DNA from 4 places in the Clostridioides sp. LIBA-2809 genome. Region 1 is predicted to be linked to each of the others. Evidence: riboswitches for the same ligand, from Rfam matches in the RefSeq annotation. Region 1 holds a riboswitch; each other region holds the start of a gene.

Region 1 (3,206 bases):
TAGCTATAATAGATAAGAGAAGACCAAAAGCTAATGTATGTGAAGTTATGAACTTAATAGGTGATGTTAAAGGTAAAAATGTTATACTATTAGATGATATGATAGATACAGCTGGAACAATAGTTAATGCGGCAAATGCACTTAAAGAGTTTGGTGCAAAAGATGTTTATGCTTGTTGTACTCATGGTGTATTATCAGGACCAGCTATTGAGAGAATTTCTAATTCAGAGATAAGTGAGTTAATAGTTCTTGATACTATACAACTTCCTGAAGAAAAAAGAATAGATAAAATAAAGATAAAAACTGTAGCTCCTTTATTTGGAGATGCTATAAGAATGATATTCTCTAACGAATCAGTAAGTAAATTATTCTAATTTATTGGACTTATAAGAGTTGCTTAAAAGGATATAAAACTTTTGAGCAACTCTTTTTTGATACTTAAATTTATAGAGCTGTCTTTTATTTATTATAAGAGTATATGCGATTTTAGAAAAAGATTATGTTTTAGAATTTATAATAGATACGTAAAAAGAAATATGAAAAAGTGCATAAATAATGAATATTATGAATATAAAAAATATTTGGAAAAAGTATTGAAAAATTTCAGATTATGTAGTATTATGTAAATATAAACAAAGAAAGAGGTGTTTCCAATGGGAAGGTCAGAAGATGAACCCCTAATACTTAAATGATTCAGCCACAATCTAGAAGGAATATAAAAGTCTATTGAAAGTTTATTTATAAGAATTGAAAATAGTATCTATTCTATATCTTTGATGTTTGTGAGAGGGTTCTGGATTATATAAAGTTACTGTAAAGAAAGTAATTTTGCACAATGAGCATATCTGTAAATGAAGAGTTTCATTTATATAGTGATTGTGGCTGAATCATAATTAAAAGAGATAGAATGTTTATAATAGATGATTTTAATAAAATACTATATTGTAATAGCTTCTAGCTTTCAAATAAATATTAGCAAAGGATGGAAATGACAATGATAAAACTAAATGATAATTTATAAATATCTCCTTACGATATATGATAATTGTAGGGAGATGTTTCTTTTTTTGTATAGTATAATTATTTGTATGAACTGTGTTTCAATATGTAAATTATTGGTATATATAAATAATATAAACTTAGTTGATAAAATTTGGTAACTATTATATAATATAAGTGGATATGTATATATAATTATGCATTACCCTGAATTTAATAAAAATAGAAACGTTGATATATGTTCTGTGATTTGGGCACCTTAGAACATATGGAGTTAGTGGTGCAACCGGCTATGGAATTGTATTTATTTATGGATACTTTTATTTTCATAGCATTTTTTGTTTTAAAATGGTTATATGCTAGAAATAAATCTGGTTAGTACGTGTAAATAATTTTACTTAGATTTTTAACCAGATATATTATAAGTAAGTATTAATTAAAAAATTTGAGGGGGAATAAAAATGAAGTTAAGAAAGAATAAAAAAGGTTTCACTTTAGTGGAATTATTGGTAGTAATTGCAATTATAGGTATATTAGCAGTAGTAGCAGTTCCAGCTTTATTTAGTAATATAAATAAGGCTAAGGTAGCAAGTGTTGAGTCTGATTATAGTTCAGTTAAGAGTGCAGCATTATCTTATTATGCAGATACTAACACATTACCTACAGATATAAAAACACACTTAAAATCATACTTGGAATCTGATATAGAAAATTCTGATATTGGTGGAACTTATGGTTTAGTTAAAGTTAGTGATAGTAAAAAATTAGCATTATTGATAGATGGCGTAACAATAACAAAAGAACAAGCAGATAAACTAGTATCTGACATAGGAAAAGATAAGGTTTATACAAATGTAGATGTAGCTAAAGAGCATGAGTTAGATGATGCTTTTAATGGTAAAATATATATAATTCTTATAGATAATTTAGAAACTAGTGCTGAGTAGTATCTTCAATATTTAATTATATGTAAACTTAATGATAAATATAATAAAAAAGACAGGAAGAAAATCTTCCTGTCTTTTATACTATTTTATTTAATGTCCAATCACAAATGATGATATAATTGAGATAGTAAAGGAGTGAAATCTGTGGCTAAAAAAGTTAGAATAGGAGACAAACTGGTTGAAAAAGGATACATAACAGAAGACCAGCTTAAATGGGCATTATCAGAGCAAAAAAACAGTGGAAAAAGACTAGGAGAATTTCTAGTACAAGAAGGTCTTATAGATAGTAACTTATTAATAAGTGTATTAAAAGAACTTTTGGATATAGAAAGTGTATTTTTAGAAGGAACAGAAATAGACACATTAGCTACAAAAATGGTTCCAGAAAATATATGCAAAAGATATGCTGTATTTCCATTCAAAATAGATGGAAACAAGATATGTCTAGCCATGTCAGACCCACAAGATAGAGAAGCAGTTCAAGATGTAAGACGTATGTCAGGTAAAGATGTAGAGATATTTATATCGAGTGCAGAAGATATAAACAAAGCAATAGGTCATGCTTATGCACATTCAGAAATAAATAAAGCTATGACTGAGTACAACAAGAATAGAACTGGTGGAGTAAGAGAAACAGTAATACTTGAAGAAGATGTAAATGCAGCTCCAATAGTAAGATTAGTAAACAACATACTAGAAAATGCTGTTAGAATGGAAGCAAGTGATATACATATAGAACAAAGCGAAAATTACATGCGTGTTAGATTTAGGATAGATGGAATGTTAAGGGAATATATGAGGATGAACTCAGCACCATACAAAGCAGTAGTAAGTCGTATCAAGATAATGTCAGATATAAATATATCTGAAAAGAGAATACCGCAAGATGGCAGAATCTATTTAAAAGTAGATAACAAACCTATAGATTTTAGGGTTTCTACAATGCCAACTAATAGGGATGAAAAGATAGCCATGAGGGTTCTTGATAAGAGTAATTTTATGGTTAGTAAAGAAGTACTAGGAATAGATGAACATGGCTCTAAGATATATGACGAGTTGATAAACACTCCTTATGGACTTATATTGGTAGTTGGCCCTACTGGAAGTGGAAAGACAACTACACTATATTCAATGTTAAATCAATTAAATACAGAAAATAGAAACCTCTTAACAATAGAAGACCCTATAGAGTATGAATTACCTGGTGTAAATCAATCTCAGATAAATGAAAAAGCAGGTCTTACCTTTGCCAGTGGGCTT
Region 2 (3,206 bases), 1.9 Mb from region 1:
TATAAATGGAATAAGAATACTAAAGATATCTTTATCTACTGTTCCCATATAAATATAAATATTTTTTGTAAAAAAAACTCCTATGAATAACGACAATATATAGCCAAGAAAACTTGCAAAAGATGAAATTAATACGTATTTTATCAAATATAGTTTTTGGATGTTACTATTTTGAATACCAATGGCTTTCATAACACCAATTTCTCTGTAGTCTTCTTCAATCGTTGTAATTAAAGTAAATCGTAAGCATAAAATAGAAATTGTAATAAGAAGAATGCTAATTAAGATGACAATAGCAATTACAATTCCGTCAGACAAAGCATTTAGTAGTTTATAAGTGGAATAAGTTATTGATGTACCTGTTTGTGGGAGCTTAGTTGATTGATATAGTGTTTCAAACTCACTAATTTTATTTATATCATTTAAGAGAAATTCAATTAGATATTCGCTTTCCCCCATAGTAGCTTTTAAAGTATCCCAATCATTATCACTGATTAAAAAACGCTTTGAAGTAACAAGAGAAGGGTTCATCTGTGCATCACGTATAAAATCTTTTATTGTAAATTCCATAAAGAAACTACCATTAATAATTTTTATTGTATCTCCAATTTTTAAATTGCATTGTTTCATATAGTATACAGGAACTCCTATTTCCCCATCTTTTATTTGCATTATTTGATTGTCCATATCTAATAGAAAGTCAAATTTATCATTTTGTTTTGTAAAGCTATTTTCTAGCACACTATTAGCCTGATTTTCTCCTTTATTTCCTAAAAAAATATTAGCTCCATTTATATTTAAAAGTTCAGTAGTTTGTTGCTTTTTTACATATGGAGTTTTAGCTGAAAACTTGTCAATTTCTTCTTGATTTAATTTCCCAGAATACATTTGAACATAATGAGGCGCATGGGATTTTTGAAACAAAGAAGTCATGGAATCAGTTAGTTCTATAATGATGCTCGTTGCACTAGATACCAGCATTGATGCAAGCAAAATAAAAATAAATAGAGCAATTGTTATCACTTTGTTTCGAGTTAAATCTTTTAATAATATTCTCTTAAGCATAAATAATCCTCATTTCTTAAAAATTTTGTATTGAATATTTTAGATTTATTTTATATTAGTCATAGATATATAAAAATTTAAACTGACCGTCGGTCTATAATGATAATATAATAATATTACTATTTTGTCAAGTTATTAAAAAAGTAAAATATAAACTTCTTATGATAAAGTGTTTATACAAAATATATCCTAAAGAAATTAGTAAGAATTTTAAAAAAGAATATAATTAATATATTTTATTTTTAGTTTTTTACTAATCAATAATTTTTAATATTAATTAAGTATATAAAAAATTATTGATTATTTTTATGTGTTAATATTTATTAAAAAAGATTTGTTAAAAGTAATAGTATCATAGATAAATTACTATTTTTTAGATGAATTATGAAGAACAATAATTAAATTAATAAATATAAAGGTATTTTTTGCTTATTATTAATTAAAAATTTAATTTATATTTAATTAATATAAAATTTGAGGTAATATTATTTTTAAATTGTTCAAATTATGTTATTATTCAGATATAGGCAATATTAGATAAATCTAATGACGCAAAGCTATAGGGACTAAAATCTTTATGTAATAAAGGTCATGTCAGCCAGTTGCCAAAAAGATAATGATTCTTTTTGTTAAAAGTATTTGTTGAAAGTATATATTTTTAATAACTTAATATTTGGCAAGAGGAGGGCTTAAGATGATATCTGAATTAATGTTAAAAAATTTTGGCGAATCTAGCATCAATTTTAAGACTAAAATTAAATTAAATTTAAGAGAAAGACCAGACATAAATAGTATGAAGTTGAAAAGTATACCAGAAGGTAAAATTGTCAAGCTAAAATGTGTTGATGGAATATGGGCAGAAGTTGAAAGTAATTATGACAAAGGATGGTTACTTTATAAATATTTAGAAAAATTAAGCAATGTTAAAAACAATAGTAACAACATGGTAAAAGATAGAAAAAAGAATTATGTAGGAAATATAAGAACAAATGGTCTAAGTTTAGAACTTAGAAATGATAGAACATTAGACTCTAGAATTATAACTACAATTCCTGATGGTTTTAAAGTTGAAGTATGTTATAGTGTTGGGAAATGGGCAAGAGTGAATATTGATAAAAGTGGAAAAAGATATTGTGGATATGTATATAACCAGTATATAGAAGAATGTTTAAGTTTATCATAATTGGATACTAGTAAGCTTTAAATACACTAATAAATCTCAGAAAAAGAATCCTAATCATAGGATTCTTTTTCTTTTGTAAAAATCATTATTATAATACTAAACAGAATAAATTAATTAAGCTATCTTAATTATAAATGGAAAATTTAGTTGAAAGTAGATTTAATTTGTATTTTGTGTACTAAGTATCATAATTTACTATTAATTTAAAGAATTTTAACAAAAGAGAAACTTTATAGAATAAAAATAATATTAAAGATAAGAAAACATATAAGAAATTTGAAAAATTTTGTAATTTTTACTTTAATATATATTATAATAAACTAGATATAAGTTTTTATGAGGGGGAAAATATGAAAAAAAAGAAAAAGTTGATTGGAGTAATTATATCTTTTTTACTTATAATCAGCATTATAAATCCATTACAAGTTGAGGCAGACGTTATTACTGATTCTAGTGTATACATTTTTTCAACACAAGAGAATTATCAATCTAATAATACTAGGTTTAAAACTATTAAATCTAAAAGTAGACACAAACGTAGCAAATCTAGTAAAAGTAGAGTGAAATTAAAAAAAAGAACTACAAGAACTAAAACTTATGGACATGGAATTCTAAATAGACACAAAAGTCGAGGTATAAGAAGATATAATATTTTATCAAAATTGATACTGTCAATAATAGTTATGTTTGTTGTTATAGTTTTAGTTATATTAATATTTATTAAAAGAAAGAAGAAGAAATTTTATTAAATACAACAATGAAAATTATATAGTTGTTTTATGTGATTTTATTATTAATTAGATGGTAATTTAAAGAACAACGTTTTGTTAATTATTGATGTTTATTTAATAGCATGATATAATTTGAACGGAATAATATGCTGTTTAAAAGGAGATACAAAAATGGCACGAAAACGAATATTAAATGGTGGTAAACGAGATGAACTTATTGATAATGC
Region 3 (3,206 bases), 820 kb from region 1:
AATAAAAGGAACTGACAGATATGAGACAGCAGCAAAAATAGCAGACAAACAAAACTACAATACAGCAATACTAATCAATTCGGATAATAGCTTGTCAGATGGCTTGAGTGCAAGTGGTTTAGCAGGAGCATTAAACGCGCCTATTTTAATGACAAAACAAAATCAAATCCCAAATACTACTATGGAAAGATTAAACAAAGCAAATACTATATATATAATAGGTTCAGAATCGACAATAAGTAAAAATGTTGAAAATCAGTTACTATCTAAAAAGAAGGTTGTACAAAGAATATTTGGTGAGAATAGATTTGATACAAGCATAAAAATAGCTGAAAAAATCAAAGAAATCAAACCAATAGATAAAGTAATTATAGCTAATGGAATTACAGGAGAAGCAGATGCAATAAGTGCATCACCAGTAGCAGCAAGAGATGGAGTACCTATAATACTTACAGATGGAGGCAGTGTAGGATTTGATACAACAGGATTAAAGAGTTATGCACTTGGTTCTAGTGAGATAATAAGTGATGAACTGGTTAAGAGTACAAATTCTGTTAGATTAGGTGGAACAGATAGATTTGATACCAATAAGAGAGTTATACAAGAGTTCTATAAAGACAGTAAAGAATTTTATTTAAGTAAGGGTATGCAACTAACTGATGCATTGGCAGCTTCTACAATAGCAAAAAATGCGCCTGTGGTTTTAGTTGAAAATGGTAGCAATAAGAGTATTTTAAGTGGTGCAGATAAATTGACTGTACTAGGAGGAATAAATCAAAATGTCATCAAGCAATGTATAAATCAAGCTTCGCCAAACCAACAAGGATTGTACTATAATCCAAATGATAAAGTATTTAAGGATAGGATAAAGGGAAAAATATATGCTCTTACAAAACAATACAGAAAAGAAAATGGAGTAAGAGAGTTATCTGTAGCAAGTAGATTAGAAGGTCTAGCAAATGACTGGTCTAATTTAATGGCAAATAAAAAGACTTTATCTCACACTATAAATGGTAAAAATTCGTATTCTACTTTTTTGAAGTATCTAGATTGGAGTGAGATTAAACCTGGATACATTTCTGTTCAAGGGGAAAATATAATTAAGTATAAAATCCCAGATAAGCCTGTATATACGAATAGAGATGCAGATGATATAGGAAACTTTATTTTTAATGAGTGGAAGACAAATCCTGAGGAAGGTACAAATATGTTACATAAGGGATATGAAATAATGGGATTTGGATTAACTATGACAGGAGATAAGACTATATATGCAACACATGAGTTTTATGGAAGATATAAAGAATAGGTGTTTATAGAGATTTAAATACTTTGATAATAATATATAGATAAGCGCTGGAAATATGTAATAAGATAATAATTAGAAAATAACATATAAGTAATGTATTTATAATGATAAAGAATATTTATATTAACATAATAATATAAATATTCTTTTTTTGTATTTTAACATAAAAAAATTGTATTAAAAAGTTTAAATATAGTATAAAATGGGTATAAAAGCATTGAAAATTAAATGGCAAAATTAGGGAAATCTAATGACGCAAAACTATAGGGATTAAAGCTTATAAAGCCATATCAGCCAGTTGCTAAAAAGAGCAAGTTCTTTTTATTTATAATAAAGATTCTCTTTGAGTGTCTTTTTTTATTGTCTGAAACTATAGCATTTAAATTCATGGAAAATTAAAGATTTATTGAGGGAGGATTGTTATTTCATGAAAAAGGCAATATCTTGTGTACTAGCAGTGTCCATGTGTAGTGCACCATTGAATGTTTTTGCAGAGCCTATATTAGAGGGAAAACTAAGGGCAGTTGAAAAATCAGTTACAGAAAAGCTAAAGGGGAATCTAGAAGTGGATTTAAATTTTTCACTTCCAATCAAAAATAATGAATCAGAAAGTATAACTGATATACAACTACAATTAAAAGATGGTAGTAATAATAGTGGGATAATAAAACTTGGAGGTAAAAATTCAGGAAGTATAAATATAGGAACAGATACTATAGAATATACTATCAAAAAATTATCTGCAAATAGAAGTGAAATAAAAGAAAAAGATGAAAATATATCATATTATAATATTATGTTCAGCAATTTACCTGTTGGAAAATACAAGGTAGAAGTATCTGGAAGTGGATTTAAGAATAAAGAAGTTAAAGATATTGATATATCAAGTTATTCTCAAAGGGTTTTATTAAGTAATAGAGCAAGTGTAGATAGTAAAAATAAACCTTTAAACTATGAACTATTCTTAATGGGTGATGTAAATGGAGACGGAAAAGTAGATAAAAATGATTATAATGAAGTTTTAGAAAATATAGATTCAAATAAAAAAGAATATGATTTAAATAGAGATGGAAAGGTAGATATTGCTGACCTAGACTATGTACATAAAAATCTAGGACAAAATGAAAATGCAAATAGTCTAGAAAGTATAGTACCTACCAATCCTATAGTAGATACAAGTAAGGTAACATTAGAAGAAAATAGTGATACAAATATTCAAGGTACTATAGAAGATTTGTTTAGTGGAGAAAACAATGGAGTTACAATATCTCCAGCAAATAAAGATGATAAAATATCAGAAGAAAAACCGGCAGTGATGGATATAGCTTTATCAGAAGCACTTGATATGGAAGTCATAAATATTAAAGCTCCTGAAGGGAGTGCTCCAGCAAAAGGAATAGTTGAGGTTACGGATAAAGATGGTAATGTTCAACAGATTCCTTATGAAAACAAAGAGTATGTGAAAACTTTAAAAGAAGAACAACAAGAAGAAGTAAATAATAAAGAAGAAAATACAGAGCAATCTGATAATAACTCAGATAATACTCAAGAAGAAAACAATGATAAAGAAGAATCAGATTCTAATACAAATGAACAAGAAAACAATGATAAAGAGAGTAATGATAAAGAAAGCTCATCAACTGATAAATCTGATTTAGACAAAGATACACCAAAAGAAGATAATAATATTAGTAAAGATGATAACTCTACGACATCTACATATAGTAGGTCAGCTTTAGAAACATATGCAGAAGTTCAAAATAGCGATATAGTTATAAATCTTGGTAAACAAGTAGCAGTGAAAAAGATAACTATAAAAATAACAGCTACAACAGCTAATGATAGAAATCTTGCAGAAATATCTAAAGTTGAGTTTTTAAATAATGTTTATGAAGAA
Region 4 (3,206 bases), 510 kb from region 1:
GATGAACTATCATCCATTAGTGCAAATCCTTTAGAACCACCTGTAAGACTTGGAGCTAACTCCAGTCTCAATTTATCAACTTCTGTTCTAGGCACATAAATTGTGCTTCCTTTTACCTTAGTATCTATCTTTCTAGACTCTAATTCTGCTGATATATCTGCAGCATCTTGAACATCTAGTTCTGAAAATAAGACTGCATACTTATTTTTACTTGCAGATATTGCTGTAAATACTAGCGCTAAACATATAGCAACAATCCCTATACCTAATGCTATCTTGGTCCCTTTTTTTAAAGAACCTATTTTTGTCCTAGCTTTAGCAACTTGCTCCTTAATCTTATTTTTAAAACTGGTTATCATTGATTATTACTCCTGTTCAAAAGGCTAAATTTGTACTTTATTCATTTCTTGATATGCATCATGAATCTTGTTTCTAACTTCTATTAGATATTGCATAGATAGTTGTGCTTCTTGACCTTTTAACATAACTTCATGCATAGAAACATCTTCGCCTTTTATAAATTTTTCTTTCATATTATCTGCTGTCACTTGTTGAAAATTGACTTTGTCTATAGTATCTATTATTACATCTTCAAAATTCTTTTTTTCTTCTTTATTATTAAGATTTAATGGTTTTATTTCTCCAACTAAATTATCTAACTTTGCACCTTGCATTAAATTGTTAATTTGTGTAATTGGCATAATTTATCCCTACTTTCCTATTTCCAAAGCTTTAGATATCATAGACTTCTGAGCATTCAGTGTATCTATGTTGGAATCATATGCTCGTGAAGCTGTTATTAAATCTGTCATTTCAACTAATATATTTACATTTGGATATTCTACATATCCATTTGGCTTTGCATCTGGATGAGCTGGGTCATATACTTCTTTAAGAGGTGATTTGTCATCTTCAACAGATGTGACTTTTACTCCTAACATACCTAATTTATTATCATAGTTTTCTTCAAATGAAACAACTTTTCTCCTATATGCTTCTCCATTTGGACCTCTTGTAGCATTTATATTAGCTACATTTGATGATATGATATCCATTTTCAAACTTTCTGCTGTTAATCCACTAGCAGAGATTTCCATTCCACTGAACACACTCATCTTCTAGTTACCTCCCACCTATTATTGATTTAGTCATTGCGATTTTGCCATTTGCAAAACCTATTAAAGCATTATATTGCAGTGTTGTCATTGCTTGCTTTACTTTCTCTTCTTCTATATCTACATTATTGCCATCTACTCTTAACCCTTTGGAATTGTCTATTTTTTCTTCTATTTTTGGCATGGCCTCATTTAATGTTTCTTCAAAAGTTACATAATGTTTTTTGTAACCTTCAGTATTTATATTTGCTATATTATTTGCTATTGTTTGACTTCTTAGATTAGTTGCATCTAATCCCATTTTTATAATGTCATATGTATTCATACTCACCCCTCCTCAAAATATATTTATTTGATATATTTAATGATTAAAAAAATGAAGTTGCTATATTACAAAAAATGACTTCTTTGTTCATTTAAATCTATTGCAATTCTATTACATTAATATAATAACGAATTATTTTAGTAAGAAATCTAATTTGAATTCAATTAAATCCAATAAAAATAAAAAAAAATTTTAATATGTATTTAATTTTCCCCTCATAAAGTTGCCTTTTTTTGTAAAATAGCAACTTTTTTAGATAAATTTCCTTTATTTTATATTATAATTGGTAAAATATGTTATTATGTGTATTTTCTACTATAATAAAGCAATTTTTCCACAATAAAATGACCGCCAAAAAAGCAGTCACTTCGACTAATCCTAAGTATACAAATATACTTAGGACTCTTTTTGGCAACTGGCTAGCATAGTTCGCATATACAAACCTTAGCCCCTATAGCTTTGCGTCACTAAATTTCTTTAGTTTTGCCTATTTAGTTTTAATTTAAGTATACAATAAATAACAAATTTTTTAAATATCTTTTTTATGTATACTTGAATATTTTATTTTCAAAAATTAATTATTATTAATTATACAGATTATAAATACTATATTCTCCCATATTATAATAAATTTGACTAAAATATTTTCATTTCGTAAAAATATAAGACAAACTATTCCTTTATTCTATATTTTTCTATATATTTCAATTTTATTTATATAATATATAAATGTCTAAAAATATTAATTAATGAATTTTAACTAAATTATATATGAAAAATTTATTTATGATATTATTACAATTTATTTAATATTCATTTATGCTTTTAATTACATAACTAACTTCTTCATCCTTCATACCAACAAATAAAGGTATACTAACAACTTTATTTGAATAATTCTCAGCTATATTAAAAGATCCCTTTTTATATCCCAAATAAGCATATGCTTCAGATAAATGAGGAGGTATCGGATAATGTATTATAGACTCTATACCATTTTTCTTTAAGTATTTCATAAATGCATCTCGTTTTTCAACTTGTAATACAAATAAGTGCCATACATGTGTGCAGTTTTTTTCTATTTTGGGAAGTATAACTTTTGGATTGCTAATTTCATTAAGATATCTATCTACAATTTTTGACTTTTCATTTTCAATTTCATTAAGATATTTAAGTTTTACTCTTAACAGACCTGCTTGAATTTCATCTAATCTTGAATTATATCCAACAAATTTATTATGGTATCTCTTTTCTGAACCATAATTTCTAAGTACTTTCACTTTATCAGCTATTTCTTTATTATCAGTTACTATAGCACCTGCATCTCCAAATGCTCCCAAGTTTTTGCTTGGATAGAAACTAAAACAACCTACATCCCCAAATGTACCTGTTATTTTTCCATCATATTTAGCTCCATGGGATTGGGCACAATCTTCAATTAAATACAAATTATATTTCTTACATAATTCTTGTATCTCTTTCATTTTACTTGCCTGACCATATAAATGTACTACTAATATAGCTTTGGTTTTACTAGTTATTTTTTTTTCTATCTTAGATGAATCTATATTATAATATTCATTTGGTTCTACAAATACTGGTTTTGCCCCATTTATACTTATTCCCATGACACTAGCTATATATGTATTTGATTGCACTATTACTTCATCACCTTCGCTTATTCCTAATGCTCTAAAAGCAATTATCAGTGCATCTAAACCACTGGCTAAACCAACACAATATTTGCTACCTACATAGCTAGCAAA

Evidence for each region. Region 1 has a riboswitch for cyclic di-GMP ahead of ACTG44_RS19315 (type II secretion system protein). Riboswitches for the same ligand answer to the same signal wherever they lie in the genome.
Region 2: linked by a shared signal. The riboswitch ahead of ACTG44_RS10405 (SH3 domain-containing protein) and the one ahead of ACTG44_RS19315 (type II secretion system protein) in region 1 are both predicted to bind cyclic di-GMP.
Region 3: linked by a shared signal. The riboswitch ahead of ACTG44_RS15500 (M60 family metallopeptidase) and the one ahead of ACTG44_RS19315 (type II secretion system protein) in region 1 are both predicted to bind cyclic di-GMP.
Region 4: linked by a shared signal. The riboswitch ahead of ACTG44_RS01810 (flagellar basal body protein) and the one ahead of ACTG44_RS19315 (type II secretion system protein) in region 1 are both predicted to bind cyclic di-GMP.

Annotation. Positions count from the first base shown of each region.
Region 1 is NZ_CP197004.1:4,101,521-4,104,726, reverse strand. Features, by position in the region: gene ACTG44_RS19320 (ribose-phosphate diphosphokinase) at 1-374, shown strand, start outside; cyclic di-GMP riboswitch class II at 1,215-1,300, shown strand; gene ACTG44_RS19315 (type II secretion system protein) at 1,461-1,946, shown strand; gene ACTG44_RS19310 (GspE/PulE family protein) at 2,091-3,206, shown strand, end outside.
Region 2 is NZ_CP197004.1:2,166,174-2,169,379, reverse strand. Features, by position in the region: gene ACTG44_RS10410 (FtsX-like permease family protein) at 1-1,065, opposite strand, end outside; cyclic di-GMP riboswitch class I at 1,582-1,675, shown strand; gene ACTG44_RS10405 (SH3 domain-containing protein) at 1,760-2,248, shown strand; gene ACTG44_RS10400 (hypothetical protein) at 2,599-2,997, shown strand; gene ACTG44_RS10395 (TetR/AcrR family transcriptional regulator) at 3,151-3,206, shown strand, end outside.
Region 3 is NZ_CP197004.1:3,277,316-3,280,521, reverse strand. Features, by position in the region: gene ACTG44_RS15505 (cell wall-binding protein Cwp9) at 1-1,309, shown strand, start outside; cyclic di-GMP riboswitch class I at 1,530-1,615, shown strand; gene ACTG44_RS15500 (M60 family metallopeptidase) at 1,737-3,206, shown strand, end outside.
Region 4 is NZ_CP197004.1:315,920-319,125, reverse strand. Features, by position in the region: gene fliF (flagellar basal-body MS-ring/collar protein FliF) at 1-359, opposite strand, end outside; gene fliE (flagellar hook-basal body complex protein FliE) at 384-701, opposite strand; gene flgC (flagellar basal body rod protein FlgC) at 711-1,115, opposite strand; gene ACTG44_RS01810 (flagellar basal body protein) at 1,123-1,440, opposite strand; cyclic di-GMP riboswitch class I at 1,848-1,938, opposite strand; gene ACTG44_RS01805 (DegT/DnrJ/EryC1/StrS family aminotransferase) at 2,247-3,206, opposite strand, start outside.